DNA from 3 places in the Paenibacillus sp. GbtcB18 genome. Region 3 is predicted to be linked to each of the others. Evidence: riboswitches for the same ligand, from Rfam matches in the RefSeq annotation. Region 3 holds a riboswitch; each other region holds the start of a gene.
The links. Region 3 has a riboswitch for cyclic di-AMP ahead of KVT34_RS09840 (TrkH family potassium uptake protein). Riboswitches for the same ligand answer to the same signal wherever they lie in the genome.

Region 1 (10,063 bases), on a different contig from region 3:
AGGCTAAGCAAGCGCCTGTTTAAGCTCCTCGGAAGAGTGGTTCCACCATTCCTCGTTATGTTCGATCAAAGCCTTGCGCAGCGCGGATTTCTCCGTTTCATCCAGGCCTTCCACCATGATCTTGCGCTTCATTGCGGCGTCCATCCGGTTCACGTGATCGGCCAGGATTTTCCAACCTTTGCGCGCTTCCGTATCGATCAGCATCTCGCAAGCCGTCACTCCGCCGTAGGAAGTTCCTTCCGGTGAGCGGTCCACGGCCACCCATACGATCCAGCAGCGGCGTCCGTTCGGGACGTCTTCTTTGTTCATCGAGAATTTAATCCGCTTCTCCACCTGGCTCTTCGCGTGCAGCGCGCCCATGTCGAGATAAGCTTCGTCTCCGTCGAGAATAAGGCTGGATACGTTGCTCAGATCAATCGAACCCGCTCCGAATCCTTTGTGATTCACCTTCGTGCTGACGATATTCAGCGCCGCCGGTTTTTTCTTCGGTTCTTCTTTATGGGAATCCATGAAAGGCACCTACGCTTTCCTAGAAAAATAATTCTGCTCTTCTTCATTTATTTTAGCTAATAATCCCCGGAATGCAAACATATACATGCTGTAGATGCTTGTCAACGGGGTGAAAATCATGAAAGTAAAGATGGCCAACCGAAAAAAAGCCTGGCTCGTATCCGCAGCCGCCGCGTTCCTGGGCGCAGCCTTCCTCGCCAACTCGCTCCTTTCTTCCCCTGAAGAAAGGACGGGCCAGACAAGCCGGGCCGTTCTGTCCGGAACCGTTCAGAATCCAGTCCCCCCGGTGAATGCGGAACCTTCTTCTTCAATCGGTCAGCCGCCGGCGACAGGAGAAGGTGTACACCAGCCTCTCAGCAAGCGCATCGTCGAATATCACATCAATGTGGAATACAACCCGGAAAACCAGAAGCTCCTCGGCCAACAGACCGTCACCTGGAAAAACCCGGGCAGTCAGCCTGTACAGGAACTGTACATGCATCTTTATCCGAATGCCTTCGCATCGGAAAAGACGACTTTTATGAAGGAATCCGGCGGCAAGCTGCGGAGAGACGAAGCCAAAAAGGGCAGCTTCGGAGATATGGAACTGCGCAGCATCAAAACCGAGGACGAAACCGACCTCAGCTCCGCGATGCAGTTCGTCCAGCCCGATGACGGAAACCCCGATGACCGGACGCTGATCAAGATTACGCTTCCGAAGCCTGTCGCCGCAGGGGCTGCCATTACGCTGCATACGGATTTTACGGTCAAGCTTCCGCAAGTGTTCGCCCGCATGGGCATAACGAAAGATTTCGTTATGGCGGGCCAATGGTTTCCCAAGCTTGCCGTGTACGAGCCTGCCGGCACCCGGGGACGGACCGCGGAAGGATGGAACCTGCACCAGTACCACGGCAATTCGGAGTTTTACGCGGACTTTGGCATTTTCGATGTCCGTGTGAAAGTCCCAGCGGATTACATCGTGGCCGCCACCGGTTTTCCGACCAAAAATCCGGTCGTCGAAGCCGGCAAGAAAACCTATCAGTTTTATGCGGATGACGTGCACGATTTCGCTTGGTCCGCTTCGCCTAACTTTAAGGTGTTTGAAGAGCCCTATGCCGCTCCCAATTTGCCGGGGGTCAAGATCAAGCTGTACCTCGATCCCAAGCATGAACCGTACAAGTCCCGCTATATGATCGCCGCCAAAAAAGCGCTGAGCCGGTACTCCCAATGGTATGGTACATATCCGTACTCGACCTTATCCATTGTCGTGCCGCCGGAAGAGGCTAACGGGGCGGGGGGCATGGAATATCCCACGCTCGTTACCGCTTGGGGAGCCTCCAAGGGGACGCCCGATCTGGACCTCGAACGGGTGGTCGTCCATGAGATTGGCCACCAGTTCTGGTACGGACTCGTTGCCACCAACGAGTTCGAGGAAGCCTGGCTGGACGAAGGATTCACTTCCTACACCGAAGATAAGCTGATGGAGCTGGAATACGGGTCGAAACCCAACTTTCCGGTCGAAGCGAGCTATATCACCTCACCGGCCGCACTGCAGAAAAATGCGTGGAGTTACCGCAGCCACGGCGAGTACGCCGACAACGTGTATACCCGCGCCAAGCTGGTTCTCAAGGAAATCGAGCACCGGGTCGGGCTGAACACGATGGACCGCATTATGAAAACATACTTCCAGCGATGGAAATTCAAGCACCCGGGAACCCGCGATTTCCAAGCGGTCGTGGAGGAAATCACCAAAACGAAATGGACGGAGTTTTTCGACCAATATATATACGGCAGCATGATGACCGACTATGCGGTCGATAACATCCGTATCCGCCAGACGAACGAGTCGGGACAGACGTTGTACGAAAGCAGCGTGCTGGTCCGCAAGTTCGGCGGCACTGTACCTGCCGTCCCGCTCCGGTTCCATTTTGCCGACGGTTCGACGACCGAGAAGGTCTGGGACGGACAGGGCGAGCAGATCGAGTACAAGCTGACCCATAAATCGCCGGTGGATTGGGTTTCCCTGGATCCCAACTACACCATGAAGCTCGAAAACCGGCATATCAACAACTATATGAAAACCGAAGTCGACACCACGTGGAGAATCCGCTGGACCCTCGGCGTCGTCAAACTGCTGGAAACGCTGTTCGATACTGTAGCCTGGTGAGGTGATGAGATGCTCCGCTATCTACGACAAGGCTTGACGGCCGCCCTCAAGCAGCCGTTCGCCGTTTGCGTGCTGTATGTGTATCAGTTTGCCTGGGGGATTCTGCTTTATAAATGGGTCCAATCCATTATCGTCCCTCTGCTCCACCGTTATCCCGGCAGCGATCAACCCCAGAGCGCCGTTCATTTGTTCTTGGCGGAAAGCCAGTTCCGGCTTGTAAAAACGGATCTCATCCAGCCGTATCTCGAATGGCTTCTCATCCTGCTGGCCGTCCGGATGCTGATCAGTCCCATGCTGAACGCCGGCGTGCTGTACTCGCTGGAACACCGGCAGATGAATGCGGGCTACCGGTTTATGAAAGGAATCCGCGAGCTGCTGCTGCCCTTCTTCCTCTATTATCTCCTGCAAACGGTCCTGATGCTTGCGCCGCTCTACTGGCTGGCCCCCAAAGCGCTTGCTTTGTTCAACAAAGCCTACGGATTCGAGCCGCTTCTTCTGTCCGTGCTTCCCTGGGCGGCACTCTATTCCGTGTACGCCCTGCTTATTCAGCTCCTCTTCCTGTTCCTGCAGTTCGGCCGGGCCTCCGAGGATCGGCGGGGATTTCTCGCGGTGCTTCCGGTCGTGTTCCGCCAAGGCTTGCGGATCACGGGCAATGCCCTCCTGCTCGTCCTGCTCGGCTTCCTTCTTGCCGTCGCGGCGACTTATGCCTCCTATATATGGGCAGGCCTGACGGCGCTCATCATCCACCAGATCTACCCTTTGGTCCGCACCTTTGTCAAAATGTGGTCCATCGCCGCCCAGCGTGAAATCTGGGAAAGCTATCGCATCTAGAAAGGCCTCTTTCTCTGCCCGTAAGCCGGGTGGAAAGACAGACGGGTCCCATCCATCGTCTCCCTTCTTAACCGTCCTCTTCCCGGATTGTTCCGGCGCGATATCCGTCTCCCCCTGCCGTTCAACGGCCAGGGGGTTTTTAGTTTCCATTTGCGTTTTTTTCAGCTATCATGGAAAGATAGAAGATAAAAGGAGGCATTACCGATGATATCCCCACGGACAAGCACCGTCGTGGCGGCAGTAATTGGCCTTTGCGTCGCCGCCGGGTCGTTCTTTTACGGACAGTCCGACGTTAAAGCCAAAGAGGTTGTGGCGATCGGTCACGACGTCCGCATCTCCAACCAAGCATTCGACAAAATGAAAGCCGAAGTCGATTTGGCCTTTCAGATGCAGGGCGCTCAAAACAATTTGACCAACGATCAGCTTCTCGATCTGATGCTTAAGGACGAGCTCTTCGTCCGTTACGGCCAGAAGCGCGGAGTCAAAGTCAAGGAAGCCGAAGTGAAGCAGGCTATCGACCAGCAGCGCAAAGCGCTGGAAGCGGCCGGTCCCGAAGCGGCTCAGTTGAAGGAGATGCTTTACAAAAGCGCCGGCTTGACCGAGGCAACCTACTGGACCGATCCCAAAACCGTCAACCAGTACGCCAAATATCTCCTCCAGCAAAAGACGATCGAATACCTCGTCAAAAAAGGCGAACTGAAAACGCAGGAAGATCTCAACGCCCTGCAGGAAAAATTGCTCGCCGAAACGAAGCCCGGGCTGCGCGTGAAGTTTCCGGACCAGCCGAAGACTTAGATCGGCTCTAAGCTGAAAGACATGGAAAACCCGCCCTTTTTATACAAGAAGGCGGGTTTTTTGATCTACTTTTTCCCCTGAAATCCGACTAAATAACTGCTTTTGAAACTTTTTTGTAACTATTTTTAGTTTTTTGGAAGGAATTTCTGGACCTATGGCGAATACTTAGTGTCGGAACAGAAAAAGATTGCCGAATTTCTTCTTAGACAAAAGGAAGAGAACGGGGGATCCACTCTGGGTGAATTGATCTTGCAACACAGGGATCATAGGGGACCTTCTACCGAACCCTCCAGCTAACCTCGTAGGCACAGGAAGGAGCAACACAGTTGAAGAAAGTCTTGTTGTTTGTTTTGAGCTTGACCCTGTTTTTGAGTGTGGAAATCGGCAGCGCTTCCGCGAAGTCGACGCTCAGCTCCACGATTGACGGATTGGTAGGGACGCCTTACAAGTATTCGGGCACATCGACCAGCGGTTTTGATTGCTCGGGCTTCACGTCCTACGTATTCGACCGGTTCGGCATTGATCTGGCACGCACTTCAAAAGCACAGAACGGCCAAGGATCCTCGGTTGCGAAAAGCGATCTGAGACCGGGTGACCTTGTATTTTTTAACACCGACGGAAAAGGCATCTCCCATGTAGGTATTTACATCGGGAACAACAAGTTCGCCCACTCCGCCACGAACAAAGGTGTTACAAAGAGTGACTTGAGCGAATCTTACTATGCGAAACGATACGTTTCTGCACGCCGCGTTATCGGCGATGACCTTTTTAACAAGATCACTGCAGACTAGTAAGACGCACTCGTAATGGAACGCAGCATATACCCGAAAGGGAGCCCCGTAATCCAGGTTGCCGCCTGGCTTGCCGGGCTTCTTTTCATTTGCGCCGGATTTCCTGTTATTATTGAAGTTAGACGAAAAGGCAAGGAGCGTCCCTTCATTATGATCCTTTTTATCCATCGCAAAGATCTGCGGATTGACGACCTGATTGCGTTTGATTACATTCACAGCTTGGGGCGTCCAAGCCTGCATGTCCTGATTCTGGACCCTTTCCTGCTGCGCGAAGGCCGGGACAGGGAACACAGCGGAATCAACTTCCTCCGTCACGTTTCCAGGCTCATTCGCGAATACCGGAAAGCGGGCGCTCATCTGGAAGTGCTTGCCGGCGAGCCTCATGTCGTGGTCGACGGGCTACTCGCGGAGCTTCCCATCGAAGAAATCGTGGTGCATGGCGACATTACGCCCTATGCATTAGTACGCGACCGCAAACTGAAGGTTTCAGCTTCCGCGCGCGGCGTCCCGGTTACTACGCTGATCGACCACACTCTCGCCGATTTCGGGGATTTCCAGCATTTCGCGGAGCGCCGTACCCCTTACCAGGTATTTACCCCTTTTTATAAAAAATGGAACGCTTACATGCACCTTTTTTTCCGGCCGTCGTCGGCCGTCACCGTGCGCGATTTGCAGACACGGCCGCTACCGGACCGCGAAGCCTGGTCCGCCCGGTTCCCGCTTCCGTTGGACCCGGAAGCGGCAGGTACGGCGCCTGATCCCGCTCAGACTCTGAGCGATTTTCTCGAAGGAGGTCTCCGCGCTTATGAAGCGCAAAGAGACCGGTACGCCTTCGAGACGACCAGCGGGATCAGCCGCCATCTGAACACCGGCGCGCTCTCCGTGCGCCGGGCGTATGAAGCCGCTCTCGGCAGCGAGCGGCACGAAGCCTGGACGCGCCAGCTGGCGTGGCGCGACTTCTACCTGTACCAGGCCGTCTATAACCCGGACTTCTTCGTCTACGAGAAGAAATTCGATTTCTCCGGCCTGGAGGACACGCTCTTCGAGCGGTGGTGCCGGGGGCAGACCGGCATTCCGGTCGTGGATGCGGCCATGGCGGAGCTGAACGCCACGGGGCACATGCCGAACCGGCTGCGGATGGTGACGGCCATGTTCTTGACCAAGAACCTGCGGTGCCCCTTCACGCTGGGCGAACGGTATTTCCGGCGCAAGCTCGCCGATTACGACAACGTGCTCAACCGGGGCGGCTGGCTGTGGAGCGCTTCGCTCGGCTTCGACGCGTCCCCGTACTTCCGAGTCATGAACCCCGTCACCCAGTCGGAGACGCATGATCCGACGGGTATGTACATCCGGCGGTGGCTTCCCCATCTCGCTCATCTGAGCGATAAGGAGATTCATAAACCGCAGGCTGACGCGATTGTCGATCTGAAAAGCTCACGCGCCGCAGCGATCGAGATTTACAAGCACATGCTGGCGGAGGCTAAACCTGACGCCGGTGCAGGTTCGGTCGGACTTTTCCCGGACGGCTCTCCCCCTGTTTAAAGCTTCGTTCTTCGGGTAAATAGAAGTACGAGGTGATAAACATGGAAAATCCAATGGTGAAATGCAGCATTGCCAACTGCGAATACTGGGAGCAGGGCAACAACTGCAGCGCGGAAGTTATTATGATCGAAGTAAACGCTCATTCGAACAAGCCGCAACCGCAGGAGCGGGACGGTCTGCCTTACGATTCCGGACATCAGGATTCCGCCGAGGGCATCACCGACACCTGCTGTCAAACTTTCGAGGAACGTCATCATCACTAAACAATCAAACTTTTCATTAGAAAATGAAAATGCCGACAGCAGAGGAGCCGTAGAGCTCCCCTGTTGTCGGCTTACAAAATAATCCGCCGCTGGGATCAGCGGCGGATTAAAGACCGGACAGGCTTCATACTGTCCGGCTTTTTCGTGTCGAAACCGAAACGTTCCGCTTACCGCCGCAGCCATATTTCGTAGGGACTCCGCCCTTTTACCCCTTACCAGCCGAGATCCAGCTTCTTTCCGGTTTCCACGAACGTTTTGATGGCGCTCAGCAGCATCCACCAGGCGGGGTCCGCCTTTTCGTAGGAAGGATGATTTTCGACCCACTGATCGTTGATCAGAGTCAGCTTGGTGCAGCCAGCGAACGGCTCCAGCTTAATGGTTACCCGCGTTGTAATCTCCGCATGATTCGGATAGTAGGAAGGACCCGGGTGTTCAATGTAACTAAGGATACGGTTCGGCTCGTATTCCAGCACTTCTCCGTAGATATGAACGGTCTGCTCGCCGTCATTGCCGGGTCCGATGAACCGGATAGATTCACCGGGGACATAAGAAGAATCGATCACACAGTCGAAAAAGATTTTACGGGTTTTCTCCGGCGTCACGAAAACCTCCCAGACCTGCTCCGGGCTGCCGTCGATATAAAAATGATAACTGAGATCCATTGAATATTCCTCCCTTACCTAGTGTCGGCGTCTTGAGATAGCTTGGCCGTTTTGCTACCATCAACATTACAGGACCACGGCGCAAACCGATTGTAAAAAAGCGTCATTTCCCCTGAGACTTCATCTGGAACGGAGGCGGCTCCGCATGAAACCCGAAGAGAACCCGGCCGTCGTCAACAAAGGCATTTTAAAATACGAGGAAGGCCGTCAAAGGTTCACCATTTCCCGACGATTGCCCGCACCGGAGCTGGCTTTTTTTATCCGGCATTACTGGCTGATTCATTGGGACTTGAGGGGACTTCCTTCTCATACCCAGGAGGTTCTCCAGCCTCCCTGCTTTAATCTGGTTTTCGAAAAAGACAACACGCGGGTCTACGGAACGAATACAGGGAAAATGTCGCAGCTTCTTGAGGGCAAAGGAGAAGTATTCGGCGTTTTGTTCCGGCCGGGCGGGTTTTATCCGTTTTACCGGCAGCCGGCTTCAGAGCTGGTCAACCGCAGCTTGGCTTTCCGGGAGGTTTTCGGCATAAGCAGCCTTCCGCTGGAAGATGCTCTGTTCGCTCATTCCGATGAAGACACGAAAGTTCGTTATGTGGATGATTTTTTCAAAAAGGAACGGCCGTCAGAAGACAAGCAAATCGAAACCGTCAACTCCGTTATCGACTACATTGCGGAACACAGGGAAATCAACCGGGTCGAGGACGTCGGGGTCAAGTTCGGCATCTCCGTAAGAACGATGCAGCGGATGTTCAGCCAATATGTCGGCGTCAGTCCGAAATGGGTTATCAAGAGATACCGGCTCCAGGATGCGGCCGTATCGGCGGATGCGGGAGAATCGCCGGACTGGTCGAAGCTCGCGGTAGATCTGGGCTATTACGACCAGGCTCATCTGATTAAAGATTTCAAAACGGTTATCGGCAAATCACCGGAGGAGTACGTGCGCAGTAAACAAGGTTAGACCGGCAGAGCCCCATAAGAAAATGGAACGGCCCGCCGATGTAGCACTTGGAAGCACGCTGCAATTCAGTGAGGCCGCTTTCTGAAATTAGCCTTTAGGCCGCCTTCCGCAAAGACGGGATTTTAACGATCAGCCAGAAGGTAAAGGCGAGCAGAAGAAGAGCACCGCCCATTACAATGTGTTGTATTTCCACACCAACGCTGAGAAGCAGTGAAGTCAAGCCGTATGAAATAGGCGTAAGTCCCATGGAAGACATGGTCTGAATACTCATCACGCGACCGATATATGCTTTGTCGGCATGATTCTGGATCACGGAAATGGCGCAGATGTTCGAGATTCCCATCGAGATTCCCATACAGGCGGCAAACACGGCTCCGGTCCACAGTGTGGCGGCCATGCTCAACGCGAGAAAGCTGAACGACAGACCTAACTGGGCCAGTACGCTGATCAAGCCTCTCCGGCGTTTCAAGTTGAGAATGCCCAGCACAATCGAGCTGACCAGCATTCCTCCCGCCAGGAAGGATTGCAGCATGCTGAAATCGAGTGTCTCCCCGTGCAGAACGTGTTTGACGAAAACCGGGATGCCGATGGCAAAGGGACCGGTAAAAAACAGATTCAAAAACAGCGTCTTCAGCACAAACGCTTTCAAGACGGGCGCCCGACGGACGTAGCCGATCCCTTCTTTGACGCTGGTCAGCATCGGAATCCGGTCCGCTTTGGTATCGGGCGATGGGGACTTCCCCACGCGGACAAGCAGTGCGAATAGGGCGCCCAGCGCCAGCAGCACGGTAATCAGGCCGAAGATCCCTTCATACCGGAGAGCGACGATGACAAAACCGCTGATCATCGGCCCGAATATCGAGGTAGACTGGTTCGTCGTCTGGATAATGGAGTTGGCCCTCGTCAGCCCCTCTTTGGAAACGATGGACGGGACGATCGAACCCGAAGCGGGCCAAAAGAACGCATCCAGTATGCCGAACAGCAGCGCGAAAGCGGTCAAGGCACCCAGTCCGATTGCCCCGCCCTGAACCAGAACCAGAACCAAGACGGCGAGCAGCGCCGATTTGGCTATCGTCGACACGAACATGATCTTCGACGGGCTGATCCGGTCCGCCAGCACGCCTCCGATCACCATGAACAAGACGCGGGGCAGCGTCCCGATCATATAAATAACGCCGAGGGAAGCCTCCATGTTCAAGACGTTCACCACGTACCAGGCTTCCGCGAAATAGAACATGTTCAGGGCGAGGCCGGAGAAAATCGTAGACAGCCACAGCATGGCGAACGCCCTTTCCCGGAAGAGCGACGATGCCGGACGGGACATCCGCTCCGCCTGGATTCGGGCTTCCAAGCTACTCATCTTCCTTCTCCTCTTTGAAATAAGGCTCGTCGATCTGGAACGCTACCGTCATCAGATAGAAAGTTTCCATCTCCTCTTCCGAAACCTCCTCTTCCGCCATCCGGTTAAGCTCCTGGACCAGCCCGTGATACTTCGCGACCCATTTCTTAAACTTTTCCTTCGGAATGTTCACTTCAGTCTGACTCGCTATGCGGTGCCATTTCCT
Region 2 (10,063 bases), on a different contig from region 3:
AGCTCATCCGTTTTCACCCCATCGTTATTAACGCAATGTCAAATATTCGGCTACCGGACCGAGCGCGATTACCGGCAGGAAGGTGAGCGCCCCAATGATGACGACCGTACCTACCACGATTCCGGTAAACAAGGCATTGTCCGTGCGGAACGTTCCGATTGTTTCCGGAACCCACTGCTTGCGGCCCAGCGAGCCGGCCACACCCAAAAGGGCGATGATCGACACGTAACGGCCAAGCAGCATTACAATTCCTGTGGAAATGTTCCAGAACGGCGTATTGTCCGCCAGCCCCTCGAAGCCGGAGCCGTTATTGGCCGCCGACGACGTGAACTCGTACAGCACCTGGGAAATTCCGTGGAATCCCGGGTTGGTAACGGCGCCTTTGCCCAGCTCCGTCATGAAGGCGATCGCTGTCGGTGCCAGGATGATAAGCGGATGCGCCAGAATCGCGACGGCGATCAGTTTCATCTCGCGGGACTCGATTTTGCGTCCCAGAAACTCCGGCGTCCGGCCGACCATGAGGCCCGCCAGGAAGACCGCCAGAATCGCGTACATGAGCATATTGACCAGCCCGACTCCGTCGCCGCCGAATACGCAGTTCAGCATCATTTGAGCGAGCGGAACCATTCCGCCCAGCGGGGTGAGCGTGTCGTGCATATTGTTGACGGTTCCCGTCGTCGCCGCCGTCGTTACCGTGGTGAACAGCGCGGACTGGGCAATACCGAACCGCACCTCTTTGCCTTCCATACTGCCGATGGACGAATCCGCGCCAAGGGCGTTCAAGGCAGGGTTACCGGCCTTTTCCGAAAAGAAAGCGACCGATAGAAATACCAGGAACAAGGTCATCATCGCTGTGAAAATGACCCATCCCTGCTTCCGGTTCTTCGCAAACCGCCCGAAGGTATAGGTCAATGAGGCCGGAATGCACCACATCGACAGCATTTCAATCACGTTAGTCAGCGGAGACGGATTTTCAAACGGGTGCGAAGAGTTCACCCCGAAGAAACCGCCGCCGTTCGTGCCCAGATGCTTGATGGACACAAGCGACGCCACCGGACCGATGGCGATTTGCTGCTCCCCGCCTTCAAGCGTCTTCGCGGCCACGGTCGGATCCAGCGTTTGCGGCACCTTCAGGCCGACAAGCACGAGCGTAACCACGATAGCCAGCGGCAGCAGCAGGCGCGTGTGTCCTTTTACGAAATCCGCAAAAAAGTTGCCGATGGTGCTGCCTTTGGACGTCAGTCCGCGGATAAACGCAATCGCGACCACGATTCCCGTTACGGCGGACGTGAACATCATCATCATAATGACCGCCATCTGTGAGAAATAGGACAGGCCCGTTTCCCCGCTGTAGTGCTGCAGGTTGGTGTTCGTCATAAAGCTGATGATCGTATTGAACGACAGCGTCGCTTCCATATTGTCGATCCCGTTCGGGTTCAAAGGAAGAGCACGCTGCAGACGCAGGATCAGATACCCCACCGCCACCAGCACAAGGTTGGTCAGCACAAGGCTGCCCGCATACTTCTTCCACGTCATGCCCTTCTCGCTGCGGATGCCCGCAAGCTTGTAAATGGGTCTTTCCAGCCAGCCGAACCATTTGTCCGTCCGGTTTTTTTCATTCGAAAAAACATGATACATATAAGTTCCAAGCGGTTTCACCAGCAGGCAAAGCACCGCGATTACGATTACGATCTGCACAATCTCCATGGATTCCTATCCTCCTCAAACAACTCCGCGCTAGCAGTCACCGGCTGCCCGAAGGCGCCCTAAAATTTTTCGGGATGTATGAGCGCGTATATCAGATACAGGAAAAGCCCTGCCGTAAAAAGCGCGATAATCATCATATACGGCCGCCTTCCGAGCCTTGCACAACATGGTCGCACCAGGTCAGAAAACCGTAAAAGATGAAATAAATGACTGCCAACAGCAGAACCATATAAAGGTCCGTCATGTGTTTCGGCTCCTTTCTTTCCTATCTATAGGTTCATTTCATAGGTTCATTCATTATCGTTCGGACCGTGAATTAAATCGTTAGCGCAAAACTTCCTCGGGCACTTGGCCCGGTGCTGCTCCAAGCAGGAAAGAGACCTGACGGGTATTCGTATGCACCACATGGTCGGCGCCGAGCGCTTTATAAATCAGCCGCGGCGAGGCATTCGTTTTGACCACGAAAATCGTTCCGGTTGTCCAGCTTCGGACCATCTGAAGATACCGGCAGCAGAGCGGCAGGCTGTCTTCGAAAAGATAGACGTCACCGATGGGAAGTCCCGGGACTTCCCAGGCTTCGTGGTGCACGGTATCCACTTCCACGATGTGCCGGACTCCCAGCTTCTTCATCCGCTGTCCTTCCGCGGGGTTGTTCACAAGCGCCGCGAAGGGCCTGCGGTAAATATTCAGCAGTTTAATAAAGTTCTCGCCGGTGACATTCGGTGCGGAAACCAACGTATAGGTTTGGATCTTTCTCTCGTCCACTTTTTATCCCTCTTTCATGTTTTGGGCAGCAAAAAAAGAAGCCTGCGGAAGAGGAACTCTTCACGCGGCTTCTTGACGGTCACAGCCTAAAAAGACTATAGCCGAAGCGCGATAGCAGTCGCCTCTCTCGGTACGCTTACGAGGTTAGCTGTCGGATTCGGGCGTGAGAGTCGCCCTACCATTACGGCACGGATGCCGCTTCTGGATTCACCCCATGAGGACCGGGCCGTCAGGCCTGCAAGTCCTCGTTTGGTTCCCCCGTTTTCCGCTTGACACGGAAACTCAGCGATAAAAACGCATGTTCATTTGTTTGGCACATTTTTCATTTTCGGATGTTTTTGAACATAACAAAACCACAGCGAAACGAAGTCCCTGTGGTCGATGCCGATCACAAGCTTCTTCAACCCCTCCCGAACTCATGCGCTTACGAGGTTAGCTGTCGGATTCGGACGGTGAGAGTCGCCCTACCTGATTGCCGGGTCCATGGATTCCGGCGCTTCAGGATTCACCCCTGCAGACACGGCCCCGGCTCTCACACCGGATCAATGCTGCGATGGTTCCCCCGCTTCCCCGGTTGGGGAATTCAGCGAAAGCAAGAAACTGTTTTTTTCAATTGATGGAATGAATGTTACACCTCCGCACGTGCTTTGTAAAGATATGGCGAGATTGGTTTTAAACCGATTTAAGCCAAAGAAATCCCCTAATGCGCTTACATTTCTGCTTTTTGTGCGCTAGCTTGTTAATACGTCGAAAATCTCGCGTTTTTGAAAATGGTTTGGACATCCAGCCTCTTCCCACACCGGAAAAACCTGCTATACTACTTGTAAACGCTCCCATATTAACCAGTAAGGAGGCATGTTTATGAAAATCGGATGGAAATCAATCTTGCTCTGGGGGGTGATTTCCATTGTCGGCGCGTTTGCTTTTGGGCTTGTCGCACTTAATCGCGGCGAAACGATCAATGCCGCCTGGCTCGTTATCGCAGCCGTGAGCTGCTATGCGGTCGCCTACCGGTTCTACAGCCGTTTTCTCGCCCGTAAAGTTTTCGTGCTCGACGATAATCGGAAAACACCCGCAGAGCTAAACAACGACGGCAAGGACTATGTGCCGACGAACAAATGGGTGCTGTTCGGGCACCATTTCGCGGCCATTGCCGGCGCGGGCCCTCTCGTAGGCCCCGTACTTGCCGCCCAGATGGGCTATTTGCCCGGAACACTGTGGATTATTCTCGGCGTTATTCTGGGAGGCGCCGTCCAGGATTTCGTCATTCTTTTCGCTTCGACACGCAGAAACGGCAAATCGCTGGGCGATATGATCAAGGACGAGATCGGCAAAGTGACCGGCACGATCGCCATGCTCGGCATTCTGGGCATTATGATCATTCTTCTCGCCGTGCTCGGGCTCGTCGTCGTCAAAGCGCTGATCGGTAGCCCGTGGGGCATGTTCACGATTGCCGCCACCATTCCGATCGCCCTCCTGATGGGCGTGTATATGCGCTACATACGGCCCGGCCGAGTCGGGGAAGCTTCCCTTATCGGCGTCGTTCTGCTGATTCTGTCCCTCATCGGGGGCAAATTCGTCGCCGAGAGCGCCGTTCTGGCCCCGCTTTTCTCCTTCAGCGGGGAAACCATCGCTCTGATGATGATCGCCTACGGCTTTTTCGCTTCGGTCATGCCGGTCTGGCTGCTTCTGGCGCCACGCGACTATCTCAGCACGTTCCTCAAAGTCGGAACGATCATCGGACTCGCGCTCGGCATTATTTTCGTTCTGCCGGATCTGTCCATGCCGGCCACGACCCGGTTCATCGACGGAACCGGTCCCGTCTTCGCCGGGAACTTGTTCCCGTTCCTGTTCATCACCATCGCCTGCGGCTCCGTATCGGGCTTCCATGCGCTGATCTCCTCCGGAACGACGCCCAAAATGCTGGAGCGCGAATCCCACGCGCGTCCGATCGGCTACGGCGCGATGCTGGTCGAATCGTTCGTCGCCATCATGGCGCTGATCGCCGCCTGCATCATCACGCCCGGTACCTACTTCGCGATCAACTCGTCTGCGGCTGCCCTGGGCGGTACCGATGTGGCGACCGCGGCGGCAACCATCACGAACTGGGGCTTCACCATCACGCCCGAGCAGTTGACCACGCTATCCAAGAATATCGGCGAGAGTACCATCCTCTCGCGGACGGGCGGCGCGCCGACCTTCGCCATCGGCATGGCGCAAATCTTGTCCGGCGTGATCGGCGGCAAAACGATGATGGCGTTCTGGTACCACTTCGCCATCCTGTTCGAAGCGTTGTTCATCTTGACGACGATCGACGCAGGTACCCGCGTGGGCCGTTTCCTCATCCAGGATCTGCTGGGTTATGCCAGCAAGTCGCTGGGGGATACCCGGTCCACGGTCGGCAATCTGATCGCCACGGCCCTCTGCGTGGGAGGCTGGGGGTACTTCCTCTACCAAGGTGTTGTGGACCCTCTGGGAGGCATCAACTCCTTGTGGGCGCTCTTCGGCATCGCCAACCAGATGCTGGCCGGCATCGCGCTTGTGCTGGGGACGACAATTTTGTTCAAAATGGGCAAAAAGGCGTACGCCTGGGTCACGCTCCTGCCCACAACGTGGCTGCTTATCGTGACCATGTCCGCCGGCTGGCAGAAGCTGTTCCACGAGAAAGCGAACATCGGCTTTCTTTCTCACGCCAAGCAGTTCCAGAACGCGCTGGACAGCGGCAAAATCGTGGCCCCGGCCAAAACGGCCGCACAGATGAAGCAGATCGTGATGAACGATTACATCGACGCGGCCTTGTGCGGATTTTTCATGATCGTGGTGCTGATCGTGTTTATCTCGGCCATCCGCGTCTGGCTGAAGGCGATTTCGAACAAACCGCTGGATCTCTACGAAGCCCCGTATATCCCGCGCGGCGAGCAGGGCAGATCCGAGGCAACGAAATATGTTTAAGCGCCTGAAACTCATCTGGAGCTACCGCAATCAGTTTATCCATCTGATGGTGGGCGTCCCCCACTACGAGACCTATGTGGCTCATATGAAAAGCGCCCACAAAGACCAGCCTGTCCTGAGCCGGGCGGAGTTTTTCCGGCAAGCCCAGGACAACCGCTACGACGCCAAGGACGGGAAAATCTCCCGCTGCTGCTAGGTGTTTGCGGCGGCACGCCAAGGCGGCACGCCAAGGCGGCACGCCAAGGCGGCACGCCAAGGCGGCACAAAAAAACCAGCAGGCCATTACGGCCGCTGGTTTTTTCATGTTCCCGCGTTTGCGGGGAGAAGCTTTTGGCAAGGATCAGTGGATATCCTTCTTCTTGAATTGTCCGCCCTTCACATCGTGAATATTGCCGACGGCGATAAAGGCGTTTCCGTCCCATTCTTCGACGATGGATTTCAGCTTCGCTTCTTCCAGACGTGTAATGACGGTGAAAATCACCTTCTTGTCGTCGCCGGTATAAGCGCCTTCCCCATGAAGGTAAGTCACGCCACGGCCCAGACGCTGAGTCAGCGCATCGCCGATTTCTTTATATTTTTCACTGATGATCCATACGGATTTCGACTGATCGAGACCTTCGATCGTCACATCAATCATTTTCATCGCAATGTAATACGCAATCAGGGAATACATCGCATGATCCCAACCGAATACGAACCCGGCGCTGCCGAGAATGAACAGGTTGATGAACAAGACGATTTCACCGACGGAAAACGGTGATTTTTTATTGATCAGAATAGCTACGATCTCCGTACCGTCAAGGGAACCGCCCGAACGGATAACGAGCCCGATCCCGACGCCGAGAATAACCCCGCCGAAAACGGCGGCCAGCAGCGGATCGATTGTGACAGCCGGTACCGGATGAAGAAGGGAAGTGCCGACTGACATTGCGATAACACCGAACAACGTCGAAATGGCGAACGTTTTACCGATTTGTTTGTAACCCAGGAACAGAAAAGGAAGATTCAAAAGGGTCAAGAAAATACCGAGAGGAAGATGGAAAAAGTGGGACAGCATAATCGAAATACCGGTGATACCGCCGTCGATAATATTGTTGGGAACGAGGAAAACTTCCAACCCTATCGAAAATAAAGCCGCCCCTAGCGTAATAAATACGATTCGTTGCAGAAGCTTTGCCGCTGTAGCCGTACGTTTACCTGATTTCTCACCTTGAAAAGTCGATTTTTCTACACTCAATGGCCGACACCCCTTTAATTTGTATGTATCTAAAGTCTGCCTTAATCCGAAAAAGGAGCCTGTTTGCAACAGACTCCAGAACAGCGACCGGCAAACAAACATCGAATACATGTATTATACCATATTATTCGCCTAGGATCACTGAATTTACCGAAATACGGTCAAAAACGGCGATCGGCATTCTTGACAAGCGTTGCGGGAGTCTAACCGAAGCCTCTTTCATGTTCTCCTTCAAGAAGGAAAACACGGCACAAAACGCCTCTCTTTGAATCTGTTCCGGCCGCAAACTCTCGTCACAAGCTGTTTCATCAGCCATCAAGCCGGTTCAAGCTTCGCTTAGTTTTCCCGCGGTTTCAGCTTTCATTCCAATCCGAACCACTGTACTGCAGGATGTGCTGCTGCATTTTCTTGCTTAAACTGCCGCGGACCAGCATATAGGAAACGTCCACCATATCCATGATTTCCTGGGGGTCCAGGCTTCCGTCCAGCCGGACGGTATTCCAGTGGCGTTTGTTCATGTGATAACCGGGCCTTACCGCCTCCGGGTACTGCATACGCAGCAGCTCCGCTTCCTCCGGCGGACATTTTAGCGTTACACTTCCCTCACCCGGAGCCGCTCCCGAAGGCAGCAGAGCGAACATTTTACCTCCTACGCGGAGCACATCGGTCTCATTGTCGAAGGGACGGTCCGCGGTAGCCCCCGGTTTGGATAAAGCGTATTCCATAACCTCATCTGTATTCATGGCAAAATTGCCCCTTTCACGATAAAAGTTTTGTCTAACACCGGATTCGCTTCGTAAAGCGGAATTCCTTTTCGGCCAAAAAAAGAACACCCCTCGTCCGCCTCAGGCCTATGCCTTTCGACTTGTCAGGGGTGTTCTTGCCGTTGACTTTCAACCTATCCTTGCGGATGATAGTCCAAAAGCAGGCGCTTTTATAAGTAATCCGTCTGCCGATCTATGTTTTACGCTTTCGGCTGATGCCCGTTTACGAGCGCCACGACTTCTTCCGCCGTCGACAGCTCGATCGCGCGGGCGGCGAGCTCTCGCATCTCCGACAGGGAGAGCTTCACAATCTGGCTGCGCGCAGGCAGAATGGAAGTGGCGCTCATGCTGAACTCATCGAGACCGAGTCCGAGCAGAAGCGGAATCGCGGTCGTATCCCCCGCCATCTCGCCGCACATGCCGGCCCATTTGCCTTCGCGGTGTGCCGCGTCGATCACCATCTTAACCAGGCGCAGAATGGCCGGATTGTAAGGCTGATACAGATAAGAGACGCGTTCGTTCATCCGGTCTGCCGCCATCGTATATTGAATGAGGTCATTAGTACCGATGCTGAAAAAGTCCACTTCTTTGGCAAACTGGTCGGCCATGACAGCCGTCGACGGGATTTCCACCATGATACCGAGCTGAATCTCGTTGGATGCCGGCGTTCCCTCCGCCGCAAGTTTCGCCTTCTCTTCGAGAAGAAGCGCCTTCGCCTGACGGAACTCGTCCAGCGTAGCGATCATCGGGAACATAATCCGAAGCGAGCCGTGCACGCTGGCGCGCAGTAGGGCGCGCAGTTGGGTACGGAAGATGTCCTCGCGCTCCAGGCACAAGCGGATCGCCCGGAAGCCGAGGAACGGGTTCATCTCCTTCGGAAGCTGCAGATAAGGCAGCTCCTTGTCGCCGCCGATGTCCAACGTACGGACCACGACCGGCTTGCCTTCCATCTTCTCCAGGACCGCCTTGTACGCCTTGTACTGCTCTTCCTCGGTCGGCAGCTGATCGCGTCCCATATACAGGAATTCGGTCCGGTACAGGCCGACAGCCTCGCCGCCGTTCTCCAGCACGCCCGCCACGTCGGCAGGTGTGCCGATGTTCGCCGCAAGTTCGACATGGTGACCGTCCGGAGTCACCGTCGGCTCGTTGCGCAGCTTGGCCCATTCGGCACGCTGCTCCGCGTAGCGCTGCTGCTTCGCGCGGTATTCTTCGACCACCGCTGGCTCCGGATTGATCAGAACGTCGCCGTCCAATCCGTCCACAATCAACAGATCTCCGTCCTTGACAAGATCCAGCACGTTCTTCGTCCCGACGACGGCCGGGATTTCAAGCGAGCGCGCCATGATCGCGGAATGGGACGTGCGCCCGCCGATGTTGGTCGTAAAGCCTTTCACGTACGTGCGGTTAAGCTGGGCCGTATCCGACGGAGTCAAATCCTCCGCCACGACAACCGTCTCCTCCGAGATCGACGACGGGCTCACGAATTTGACGCCGAGCAAATGAGCGAGCACCCGCTTCGTCACATCGCGCATATCCGCCGCACGTTCCTTAAGATAGTCGCTGTTCATGTTCTCGAACATTTCGACGAACGTCATCGCAACTTCGTTCATCGCAAATTCCGCGTTAACCTTCTCGTCGCGGATTTTCGCTTTCACCGGATCGACCAGCTCGGGATCACCGAGCACAAGCAGGTGAGATTCGAAAATCTCCGCTTTCTCTTCTCCCATCTCCCGGAGCGTCTGTTCCTTGATAGCCTCGAGCTCGGCGCTGGATTTCTCCAGAGCCTGCTCGAATTTGGCAACCTCGGCTTCCGTATCCTCCACGGTTTTGCGGACGACGGTCAAGTCGGGGTGTTCCAGACGGAACGCCCGGGCGATGGCAATTCCCGCCGAAGCGGCAATGCCACGTATATTAGCCATGAAGCTCGCCCAGCCCTTCTTTAGTCATAATTTCTTCCAAAGCCGCGATCGCTTCCGCCGCATCTTCACCTTCTGCGGAGAAAGTAATTACATCGTTTTCTTCCAGCCCCAGGGAAAGCACGCCCAGAATCGATTTCATCGTCACTTTCTTGCCTTTGCTCTCGGCGAATACGTCCGCTTTGAATTTATTGGATGTGTTAACAAGTGCTGTAGCCGGACGTGCGTGAATTCCTGTATCGCTGGTCACTTTAAATGTTTTTTGCATAGTTGGTCATCTCCACTCAATAATTTAGTTGCTTCTTCTATCTTAACCGAAAAAGAGGGGGTTAGAAAAATACGGCCCTTCCTCCCCCGCACCTCTTTACTTAATCGTAATAATGTTTTTGTCGCCCGATTTAACGTCGCCTTGTTTATTCAAACGAATTTCAGTGCCTTCCGGCAGGTTCGTAAAAATAACCGGTGAGATGATGGAAGGAGCATGCTCTTTCACATAATCCAGGTCGACTTTCATGATCGGCTGGCCGGCTTCCACAATATCCCCTTCGGAAACGAGCACTTCAAAGCCTTGTCCTTTCAGTTTTACCGTGTTGACGCCGATATGAACCAGCAGTTCTTTACCCGCGTCGGACTGGATGCCGATGGCATGCTTACTCGGGAATACGTTGAAAATTTTGCCGTTTACCGGAGAAACAATCGTTCCGTTTTTCGGCAGGATAGCA
Region 3 (10,063 bases):
TTAGCAGCTGCAGGTCATTCTCGGTTATACCGGTAAAACGGACCTGCTTCATCCGGTCATCAGACAATTGAATCAAAAAGGGCACCCCATTTTCTCTAGTTTCATCTGTTATTAGCAAGGGCGGAAATGGCCCTTTACCAGAATTCTCCGTTTTGAGACCAAAGTCCTGCTTGATTGCTGCCAAAAGGTATTTTTCTCCCGATAAACGCAGGAAAACAAGAAAAAAACCTGTCCGCATATGCAGCAGGTTTCTTTCAGGCGGTCCGGATTATCCGATCACCAGTTTAATAATGACCCCAATGATGAAAATGATCATCAAAACGGCGAAGAATCCGCCAAAACCGAGGGCAACATCCATAAAATCGTTGCGGGGCTCTTCATTCAAATGAAGTTCCGGATGTTTAGGATCGCTCATGCCTGTTCCTCCTCACTTGTCTGCCCGAAAATAAGCAGACGTAGGCTTATTGCCAGTATACCCATTTTTCGCGAAACTTGTAAAGATGCCCGGAGATTCAAAGCATGACAAAGTTGGCACAACCCGTAGACTGCCAGATTTTAGGGCTTGCCCTGTTCGGTTGAAAAACCGACACATTGTGGTATACTTTACATGTTGACAATATCCGGATCCGCTGAGGATTTCGATGAACTTTTAGATAAATGAGGAGGAAGAAATCATGGCGATCGTAAACGTAACAGACCAGTCCTTTAAAGGCGAAGTAGAAGGAGAAGGCACGGTTCTCGTTGATTTCTGGGCACCATGGTGCGGACCTTGCAAGATGATCGCACCGGTTCTGGAAGAATTGGCTAAAGAAGAAGAAAGCTTGAAAATCGCGAAAGTGAACGTGGATGACAATCCGGAATCCGCTTCCCGCTTCGGCGTTATGAGCATCCCGACCCTGATCGTATTCAAAAACGGTCAACCGGTCGACAAAGTCGTCGGTTTCCAATCGAAGGACGCGCTCAAGAACGTTCTTTCCCGTCACCAATAATTGCCTCGCGCAAACAAACGATGAGAAAAAGCTCTTTTTCTGCTATGCTGAAAAGGAGCTTTTTTTGTCATTTATCCGATAAAGACAGAACCATTTTGGATACAGGAAGCCTAAGGAGGGAGAGGCAGTGACGGAAGAACGGGGGGGAGAACCTCTCCACAGAATGACCCGCGAGGAGAGCGAGGACCATATTCGCAACAAGCTGGCCTTGCTGCCGGATAAGCCGGGCTGTTACCTGATGAAGAACGCGGAAGGCACGATTATTTACGTGGGAAAAGCCAAAGTGCTCAAAAACCGCGTGCGTTCTTATTTTACCGGAAGCCATGACGGGAAGACACAGCGGCTTGTGTCGGAAATCCGTGATTTTGAATATATCGTGACCTCAAGCAACATCGAGGCGCTTATCTTGGAATGCAATCTGATTAAACAGCACTACCCGCGCTATAATGTGCTGCTTAAAGACGACAAGTCGTTTCCTTATATCAAAATTACCCATGAAGAGCATCCGCGTCTGGAAGTGACGCGCAAGATCGTCAAAGACAAAGGGAAGTATTTCGGGCCTTATCCGAACGCTTTTGCCGCGCAGGAGACGAAAAAGCTGCTTGACCGGCTGTATCCGCTGCGGAAGTGCAAAACGATTCCGGACCGCGTCTGCCTGTATTATCATCTGGGCCAGTGCCTGGCTCCGTGCGAGCATGACATCACGCAGCAGCAGAATGACGAGATGGTGCAGGGGATTGTGCGCTTCCTCAACGGCGGTCACGAACAGGTCAAGCAGGAACTGACCTCGAAGATGCACGCCGCGGCAGAGGATTTGAACTTCGAGCGGGCGAAGGAGCTCCGCGATCTGATCGTGAACATCGACGCGGTGATGGAGAAGCAGAAGATTACGACCACGGATGTGGTGGACCGCGATATTTTCGGCTACGTAGCCGATAAAGGCTGGATGTGCGTGCAGATTCTGTACATGCGCCAGGGCAAGCTGATCGAACGTCATGTGACCATGTTCCCGTACTATGGAGACGAGTACGAGGACTTTATCACTTACGTGATGCAGGTATACAGCGAGAACCCGGCGCTGCCGAAGGAAATCTTCCTGCCCGGCCGCAGCCAGCAGGAAATGCCGGCGGGAAGCCTGAGCGCCGGTATGGAGGCAGCGGCGGGAGCGGCTGTCCCCCAGGCCGGAGAAGACGGCGGATCGCCGGAGAGTCTGCGGGAAGCCCCGGAGGAGGCGGCCGCGCCGTCGCAGCTCGCGGCGGAAGCCGAGGAGCACGCCGGTTCCGATTCGCGCGGCATGCCGACGACTGCGGAGCAGAAAGACGTGAAGGAAGCGCTGGAGAGCTGGCTGAAGGTGAAAGTGCATTTTCCGCAGCGCGGGCTCAAAAAGCAGATGGTCGACATGGCCAGGGACAACGCGCGCGTCGGCCTGGAGGAGAAGTTCCGCCTCATCGAGCGGGATGCGCAGCGTACGGTGCTGGCAGTGGAGAACCTAGGCAGTTGGCTCGGTACGGGGCCGGTCACGCGGATCGAGGCGTTCGACAACTCGAACATTCAGGGCTCCGACCCGGTGGCCGCGATGGTCGTCTTCACGGACGGCAAGCCGGACCGGAAGGAGTACCGCAAGTACAAGATCAAGACCGTGAAGGGACCGGATGACTACGAGTCCATGAGGGAAGTCATCCGCCGCCGTTACGAGCGGGTGCTGAAGGAGAATATGGCGCTGCCCGATCTGATCATCGTGGACGGCGGCAAAGGTCAGATGTCGGTCGCTATCGACGTGCTGGAGAACGAGCTGGGGCTGTTCGTTCCGGTGTGCGGCTTGTCCAAGGACGCGAAGCACAAAACCGCGATGCTGCTGGCCGGCGATCCCGCCGAAGTCGTCCCCATTCCGCGCGACAGCCAGGAATTTTACCTGCTGCAGCGGATCCAGGATGAAGTCCACCGCTTCGCGATTACGTTCCACCGGGAAAGGCGGGCGAAGTCGATGGTCGTTTCGCAGCTCGATGCGATTCCCGGTATCGGGGAGAAACGCCGGAAGCTGCTGCTGAAGCATTTCGGGTCCGTTAAAAAAATCAAAGAGGCCGCGGTTGAAGATTTTCGGCCTCTGGGAATCGGCGAGAAGCTCGCCGCACAAATATTGACCGCTCTGCGGGGAGAACAAGAACAAGAGGAACCGTCCATTTGAGACGGTTCCTCTTTTTTGTGCGTTTAATGCGGCCACAAGTCGCCGGTGATTGCACTTCCGCTGGCTTCCGGGACTTGCCGCAGCCAACCACCGGTTATGCCGTCCGCGCCGCGGGGCTCCATCAGGGTCTTAGCGGCGATGTGCCGCATGACCGTGTCCATCGTACTGCCGCCGTGTCCGGGCTGCTGCCATGTCCAAGAGTCCGGGGCGGCTTGCTGCCGGCAAGGGGGCCATTGGCCTCGCGTGCAGACAAAGCCGGTGACTTTCTAGACGGGCCGCCGGTTCTGCCTGCTTCCGCTCATAAACCTCAGTTTGTGAAGCCCGGATACCGCGAGGGCGACGGCGGCCGGCAGCGCCATATAGAGCAGGCCTAGCGCAGGCGTGCTGGCTGCCAGCCCTTCGCCCGTGAGAAGGGACAGGCCCATGAGGATGCTGTCCATAGCCGTATGGGCGAACAGGGCGGTCAGGAACCCGTACCGCAGGAAGGCGTAGCCGAAGACGAGGCCGAGCACCGTTACCTCGATCAGCCTGGTGTACACCGGGTAGATCGGATAGGCGGTGTGACCCGCCGCCCAGATGAGGCTGGGCAGAAGCACGGCCAGCCATTTGAACCGGAGCAGCCTGCTGAACAGGGCGATGCCGAGCAGCCGGAAGGTGGCCTCCTCGGAAATGCCGGCCGCCCAAGCCATCAGCGGAAGCAAAGCGGGCTGCAGCATGTTGCGGGGAGACGACATCGGATCGTTCACCGACCAGACACCGAAGCCTTTCTCCGCCACAAGGAACAGCACCTGCTGGAGGCCGAGCAGGAACAGGCAGAGCAGATAGCCCTGCACCATGCTGCGGGTTATGTGCGCGCCGAAGTCGGCGTCGCGCCAGCGGGGCATGACGGACTTTCCTTCACGTCTCCACAAGGCTTCGCCGGCCGTGAAAGAGAAGTAGACGGCTGCGGCCATCAGCAGCGTAACGAAGTTGATCAGCACGATCGAAAGGATCGCTTCCTGGCCGCTGCTCGTCGGCGTACTGCCGGCTTTATAGGCCGGATACATGTTGATGTTGTTCATGACGTAGATCACGACATATACCGCCGTTAGCAGAACGCCACGGGAAAAATCGACCGTCCTCCGTTTAAGGACGGTATAACCGAGGGCGATCAGGGCCATCAGGCCGTTGCCCCACAAGCTGATGCGGGTCCACATGGAGGCGGTATCCTCCTGATGCTTCAGCCAGGACGTGAAAGCGGCGGGGAGCCGGAACGATTGGGTGAATGAGGAAACGGAGGTTCCATCCAGCTTCACGCCGATCGTCAGCTTTGCGTCCCCGACAGGCTCTTTCTCCCGCTCGAACAGCAGCATGCCGGACATGGCGGCCGGAGGACTGATCCGCTTGAACTCCGCCTCTTCGTAGCCCTGCCGTACGATCGCTTCCCTGGCGGCCTTCTCCGCATCCGACGCGGACACGGCCGCCAGGGATTCGCCGCCGATGCGGGACCAGCCGATTACGGCTTTCGTGGTCATATGGATATCGATGACCCACTTCCGGACCGAAGGGGAAGCCTCGGCGACTTCTACCCGATAGTAATCGACGGGCACCCGGCTGGCGTAGCTCTTGTCATACAACGTTTGAAGCTTCTCTTTGGTCAGATAACCGCTGAGTTCCTTCTCCGATTGATAGCTGACGAATGTGCCGGGAGACCCTCCGACCGTAACGGCGCCGGAGCCGTTATCGGCATCGGCGCCCTGCCTTTGCCGCAGCCATGCGACCGCAGCCTCCGCGGCTTGTTCTTTCGTAATGGAGGCTGACGTTTCGTAAGGATCGGAACCGGCGGGAGCGGCCCCGGTATTATAGATGAAAACCACGGCTGCATATAGAAGGAATCCGGTCAAGGCGAGCAGCAGCAGCGGGTTATCCGGACCGTATTTTTTCATGGTCAGCTCCTTCTCCGATCGTTTTTTTAACCGTATCACAGTTTGCGTAAGGATGCCAATTCGTGACTCCCAGTTAGCTGCAGGAAGATTGTCTAGGTTTCCCCCCGTAAAATCCGGTTAAAAGGGCTTTGTGCTTGTTTAATAACAGATATATAATGCGGATGATTCATTTCTTCGCACAACTTCATACGCCGAATTTCCGTTGGAAAACGGGGGAACCATACTTTGGGGTGAATTTTACCGCTTGTGCCTGAATCGGGCAGGGTAAATAGGGTGGCCTGTACATCCGAATCCGTCAGCTAACCTCGTAGGCGACCAGCAGGAACCATAACCGAAAGGGCAGTGGGACTCCAGTGTCTTTTTTGTGCTTCATATAGGAGGAAATTATGTGTTAAAAAAGTCGAGATTTACGCCGCCGCAGATCCTTGTGCTCGGATTTGCCCTCATTATTTTCATCGGCTCGGGCTTATTGATGCTGCCGGTCTCGTCAACGGACGGGCTGCCGCTTCCGTTCATCGACGCTCTCTTCACGGCCACCTCGGCTACCTGTGTAACAGGTTTGGTCGTGGTAGACACCGGAACGCATTTTACGACGTTCGGACAAATGGTCATCATTTCGCTGATTCAAATCGGCGGCCTCGGATTCATGAGTATGGCGACGCTTTTTGCTTTCATCCTGCGCAAGAAGATATCGCTCCGCGAAAGGCTGCTGCTTCAGGAAGCCTTGAACCAGGGCAGTATGGAAGGGATTGTCCGTCTTTTCCGGAAGGTACTGATCTACTCGCTGACGATCGAGGGAATCGCGGCCGTCCTGTTTACCGCCCGCTGGTCGGTGGATCTCGGATTTCCGAAGGGGCTGTACTACGGCATCTGGCATGCCGTTTCCTTTTTCAACAATGCCGGGTTCGACTTGTTCGGTCCGATTACGGGCCCCTTCACCTCGCTGACCGCTTACGCCGGCGATTTTATTACCAATGTAGTGACGATGGCGCTCATCGTTCTGGGCGGAATCGGTTTTATCGTGATGTCCGATGTGATGGATTACCGGAAAACGAAGAAGCTGACCCTTCACTCCAAGGTGGTGCTGAGCGCCACAAGCATTCTGATCGTGACCGGGGCGCTTGTTATTTTTATCTTCGAGTATTCCAATTCGAAAACGCTGGGTTCGCTGGACTTCGGCGGCAAGATTCTCGCTTCGTTTTTTCAATCGGTCACACCGCGTACGGCGGGGGCGAATACGCTTGATCTCGCTTCTCTCCGCCAAGCGTCCCAATTTTTCATGATCATCCTGATGTTTATCGGGGCTTCTCCGGGATCGACCGGGGGCGGGATCAAGACGACTACGTTTACGATGCTCGTAGGGGCTATCGTCGCGATGGTGCGGGGAAAAGAAGATATCGTCTTCTTCCGCAACCGTCTCGGCAAGGAACGCATCCTGAAGGCGATCACTTTGACGATGTTTGCACTCTTTCTTGTTATTTTCGTTACCATGCTTCTGTCTACGACGGAAGATCACGAGTTTCTTATGATTTTGTATGAAGTGACCTCGGCATTCGGGACCGTAGGACTCACCCTGGGGCTGACCACGAAGCTTACCGTGTTCGGCAAGGTTATGATCGCCCTGACGATGTTCGCGGGACGTCTCGGGCCTTTGACACTTGCGTACGCGCTGCAGCCTAAAGCCGAGAAAGAACTGTACCGTTATCCCGAAGGAAAAATCACGATAGGTTAAGGAGAAACAAAACAATGGCTTTCATTCAATATGCAGTTATCGGACTCGGACGCTTCGGTTCCAGCTTGTCCCAAGAATTGACTCAGCTCGGGCACGAGGTGCTGGGCATCGACAGAGATGAAGAGAAAGTGGACGAGATGAGCGACAAGCTCACCCATACCGTGGTTGCGGACGCAACGGACGAAGAGGTTCTCCGCTCGCTCGGCGTCCGGAATTTCGATTGCGCAGTCGTGGCTATCGGAGATAATATCCAGGCGAGTATCATGGCGGCGATTCTGCTTAAGGAGCTTGGCGTTAAAACGGTCGTCGCGAAGGCGTTGACCGATCAGCACGCCAAGGTGCTTGAGAAAATCGGCGTGGACCGGATTATTTTTCCCGAGCGTGATATGGGCGTGCGCGTGGCTCACCAGCTCGTGTCGCCGAACCTTCTCGATTATATCGAATTGTCCAAAAACTACACGATCGCGGAACTCGTCGTTTCCCGGCGTATTTCCGGCCTTACTCTAAAGGAACTCGATCCGAGGGCCAAGTACGGCTGCAGCATCGTCGCCATCAACAAAACGGACGACGTGATTATCGCGCCTACCGCCGAAGATGTCCTGCACGAGAGAGACGTGATGGTCGTTATCGGCACGAAAGAGCAGATCGACACGTTTGAGAGCCGCGCGATCCGCTAAGAAGCCGGAAAGGGGCGTATGCGCATGGAGAATGCTTTGACACAGCTCATTGACTATGAGCTGTATTTATTTATCCTGATTGTGGTTCTGGGCATGCTGTTCGGTAAACTGGCGGGATGGCTGCCCCTGCCCGATGTGGCGCTTTTTCTGATCGCGGGGATGATTTTCGGACAAGCGTTTCACTGGATCGCCGAACCGAGCAGTTCTCTGACCAATCAGTTCATCCTGGTCATAGGCTCCACGCTCATTCTGTTTGACGGAGGGCGCAATATCCGGCTGAGCGGGCTGAAGCATGTCTGGATCTCCGTCACGCTGCTGAGCATACCGGGTGTCATCCTTACGTGCGGGGCGGTCGCCGCCGCTTCCCACTGGTTTCTCGGCTTGCCTTGGCTGCATGCGCTCCTGCTCGGGGCTATCATTTCTTCCACCGATCCGGCTACGCTCATTCCCGTGTTCAAGCAGGTGAGAATCCGGGCCAAGGTACGCGAGACGGTAGAGAGCGAATCGGCATTCAATGACGCCACGGGCTCCATTCTTACCTTCTCGCTGATTGCTATTCTTCTGGGAACGGAGCACGTATCCGTCGCTTCAGGCGCATGGCAGTTCGTGAAAACCGCGCTGGGCGGGCTGGCGGTCGGCGCGATAATCGGATATGCGGGAGCCTTCCTGACCGCACACGTGAAAATCGGCTTTCTGCGCGATTACGCGACGATTCTGATGCTGGCGGCGGCTCTCGGCTCTTATCTGGCGGGTGAAGATCTGGGGGTCAGCGGTTTTATGGCGACGTTCACGGCCGGGCTGATCTGGGGCAATTCCGACGTCTTCAAGCTGCATATGGAGGATAAAAAGCAGGAAATGACGCATTTCTCGGAAAATGTGACCGTTCTGATGCGGATGCTGATCTTTATCCTGCTCGGCAGCCAGGTTAATTTTCCGCTACTGCTCAAATATTTGTGGCCGAGTCTCGGCATCATTTTCGTGTTCATGTTCATCGCCCGTCCGCTGGTCGTGCTTGTCTGCACGCTGCCGGACCGCAAAGCGAAATGGACTTGGAGAGAGATTGTCTTCATGTTCTGGGTGAGGGAGACCGGCGTGATTCCTGCCGCGCTTTCCGGCATGGTGGCGGGGCTGGGCATCGCTCATGCGGATCTGATCGCTTCCGTTACGTTTATGGCGGTGTTGATCACGATCCTGTTCCAGGCGAGCACCACGGCCTTTGTGGCGCGTAAGCTGGGCCTTGAAGAGGACAGCGGCGGCGGAGGCGCGCATGGCGTACCGTCCGCGAAGCCGGGAACTCAATAATTAGAAGAAACTTTTCTTTAGGATGATAGAAAATGGAAACCGCCTATGCTTGCATAGGCGGTTTTTTGGCGAAGGCTCTGTTAGCCTTGAGTGTTGATTTTTGTCCAAAAGAAAAACTGCCCAATTCGGCGGTTCATTCTTCTTTGGCTTTTAAATTTTTCCCCTCATGATAATCTTTCCATAACGGGCTGATGTATTTTTCCATTGTTTTTACGACAACATCTCTTCGGTTCTCTTCGACATTTACAGTGTCATTTGAAATGTCATTTCTAATTCGTATGAGCACAAATAAAGGGGGCAATGCAGCCTCACGGAGAGCCTTAATCATGATTTCTTCCTGTGAAGTAATATCCATAACTTATCTTTTTTCCTTTCTAGTAGGTTATACAACTATCCTAAGCCCTGACACCAGTGTCAGGCTCAAGCGGAAATAATCAATTCCACTATGCTCCCGATTGCTTCAATAAAAATCAACAACAAGTGTAACAGAGCTCTAGCGAAAAAAAAGAACCTCGCCGGGCCGTGCAGGCAGGGAGGTTCTTTGCAGCCGGAAGCGTGGGTGCTGCCGTAGCCTTTGGGGGCATCAGGCGGGGTATGACGGGTTGGCCCTCCCGGGCCGTCATAGCCGTCATGCGGACATAACCGCATAACGGTCCCAAGCGCTGGCGCGGCAGCGGCCTCTGCCAGGGCCCGGCTTACTGGCTTAAGCCCGCAAAATGCGCTTTGGCCTTGCGGATAAAATGCGCGACCGCCTCGTTCTGGTGAGTCTCCTTCACGAAAATGAGCGAGGTGGTCCGCGGCGTATTCATAAGTTCCGGCAGCTCACGGACGCAGAGCCCGTCATGATCGGACGAATGGTCGTGCAGGTACGATCTCGGCAGCAGCGTAGCCGCCTGGCACGTAACGACGAGACGCATGATCGCCTCGAACGAGTCGATTTCCATTTTGACGTCCGGAAAAATGAAAAAGCGGTGAAACAGCTCGTCGGTAAGCACCCGGTACCAGGTGCCTTTAGAGAAGAGGATCATCGAGAGGCCGTTCAGATCGGCGATGGACAGCTCCTCGCGGTCCAGGTAAGGATGACCCTGCGGCAGCACCAGACAGAGATGATCGTCGAAAAGAGGCTCGCAGGCGAGTCCCGGCTGGTCGATGGAGGAGGCGACGAGGCCGATGTCGACTTTCTTCTCCTTGACCATCATGACGATCTCGTGAGTTTTGCCGGTCAGAGCTTTCATGTCCGTAGACGGATATTC

Region 1: it holds a riboswitch for cyclic di-AMP, as region 3 does, so the genes downstream of both, KVT34_RS26910 (C40 family peptidase) here and KVT34_RS09840 (TrkH family potassium uptake protein) in region 3, are expected to answer to the same signal.
Region 2: it holds a riboswitch for cyclic di-AMP, as region 3 does, so the genes downstream of both, KVT34_RS19195 (hypothetical protein) here and KVT34_RS09840 (TrkH family potassium uptake protein) in region 3, are expected to answer to the same signal.

Annotation. Positions count from the first base shown of each region.
Region 1 covers NZ_JAGXJX010000013.1:77,548-87,610, reverse strand. Annotated here, with positions in the region: gene KVT34_RS26930 (YwhD family protein) at 4-510, opposite strand; gene KVT34_RS26925 (M1 family metallopeptidase) at 629-2,656, shown strand; gene KVT34_RS26920 (hypothetical protein) at 2,666-3,487, shown strand; gene KVT34_RS26915 (SurA N-terminal domain-containing protein) at 3,692-4,282, shown strand; cyclic di-AMP (ydaO/yuaA leader) riboswitch at 4,461-4,605, shown strand; gene KVT34_RS26910 (C40 family peptidase) at 4,609-5,073, shown strand; gene KVT34_RS26905 (cryptochrome/photolyase family protein) at 5,224-6,615, shown strand; gene KVT34_RS26900 (DUF1540 domain-containing protein) at 6,657-6,878, shown strand; gene KVT34_RS26895 (SRPBCC domain-containing protein) at 7,091-7,540, opposite strand; gene KVT34_RS26890 (helix-turn-helix domain-containing protein) at 7,686-8,498, shown strand; gene KVT34_RS26885 (MFS transporter) at 8,593-9,858, opposite strand; gene KVT34_RS26880 (ArsR/SmtB family transcription factor) at 9,851-10,063, opposite strand, start outside.
Region 2 covers NZ_JAGXJX010000006.1:301,890-311,952, reverse strand. Annotated here, with positions in the region: gene kdpB (potassium-transporting ATPase subunit KdpB) at 1-7, opposite strand, end outside; gene kdpA (potassium-transporting ATPase subunit KdpA) at 28-1,707, opposite strand; gene kdpF (K(+)-transporting ATPase subunit F) at 1,767-1,841, opposite strand; gene KVT34_RS19195 (hypothetical protein) at 2,032-2,472, opposite strand; cyclic di-AMP (ydaO/yuaA leader) riboswitch at 2,590-2,770, opposite strand; cyclic di-AMP (ydaO/yuaA leader) riboswitch at 2,879-3,071, opposite strand; gene KVT34_RS19190 (carbon starvation CstA family protein) at 3,334-5,424, shown strand; gene KVT34_RS19185 (YbdD/YjiX family protein) at 5,417-5,620, shown strand; gene KVT34_RS19180 (YitT family protein) at 5,765-6,661, opposite strand; gene KVT34_RS19175 (MmcQ/YjbR family DNA-binding protein) at 7,015-7,404, opposite strand; gene ptsP (phosphoenolpyruvate--protein phosphotransferase) at 7,626-9,344, opposite strand; gene KVT34_RS19165 (phosphocarrier protein HPr) at 9,337-9,609, opposite strand; gene ptsG (glucose-specific PTS transporter subunit IIBC) at 9,706-10,063, opposite strand, start outside.
Region 3 covers NZ_JAGXJX010000002.1:994,517-1,004,579, reverse strand. Annotated here, with positions in the region: gene KVT34_RS09865 (globin-coupled sensor protein) at 1-76, opposite strand, end outside; gene KVT34_RS09860 (YqzM family protein) at 269-415, opposite strand; gene trxA (thioredoxin) at 675-989, shown strand; gene uvrC (excinuclease ABC subunit UvrC) at 1,153-3,174, shown strand; gene KVT34_RS09845 (CPBP family intramembrane glutamic endopeptidase) at 3,441-5,099, opposite strand; cyclic di-AMP (ydaO/yuaA leader) riboswitch at 5,279-5,428, shown strand; gene KVT34_RS09840 (TrkH family potassium uptake protein) at 5,488-6,831, shown strand; gene KVT34_RS09835 (potassium channel family protein) at 6,846-7,508, shown strand; gene KVT34_RS09830 (cation:proton antiporter) at 7,533-8,810, shown strand; gene KVT34_RS09825 (hypothetical protein) at 8,944-9,165, opposite strand; gene KVT34_RS09820 (LysR family transcriptional regulator) at 9,506-10,063, opposite strand, start outside.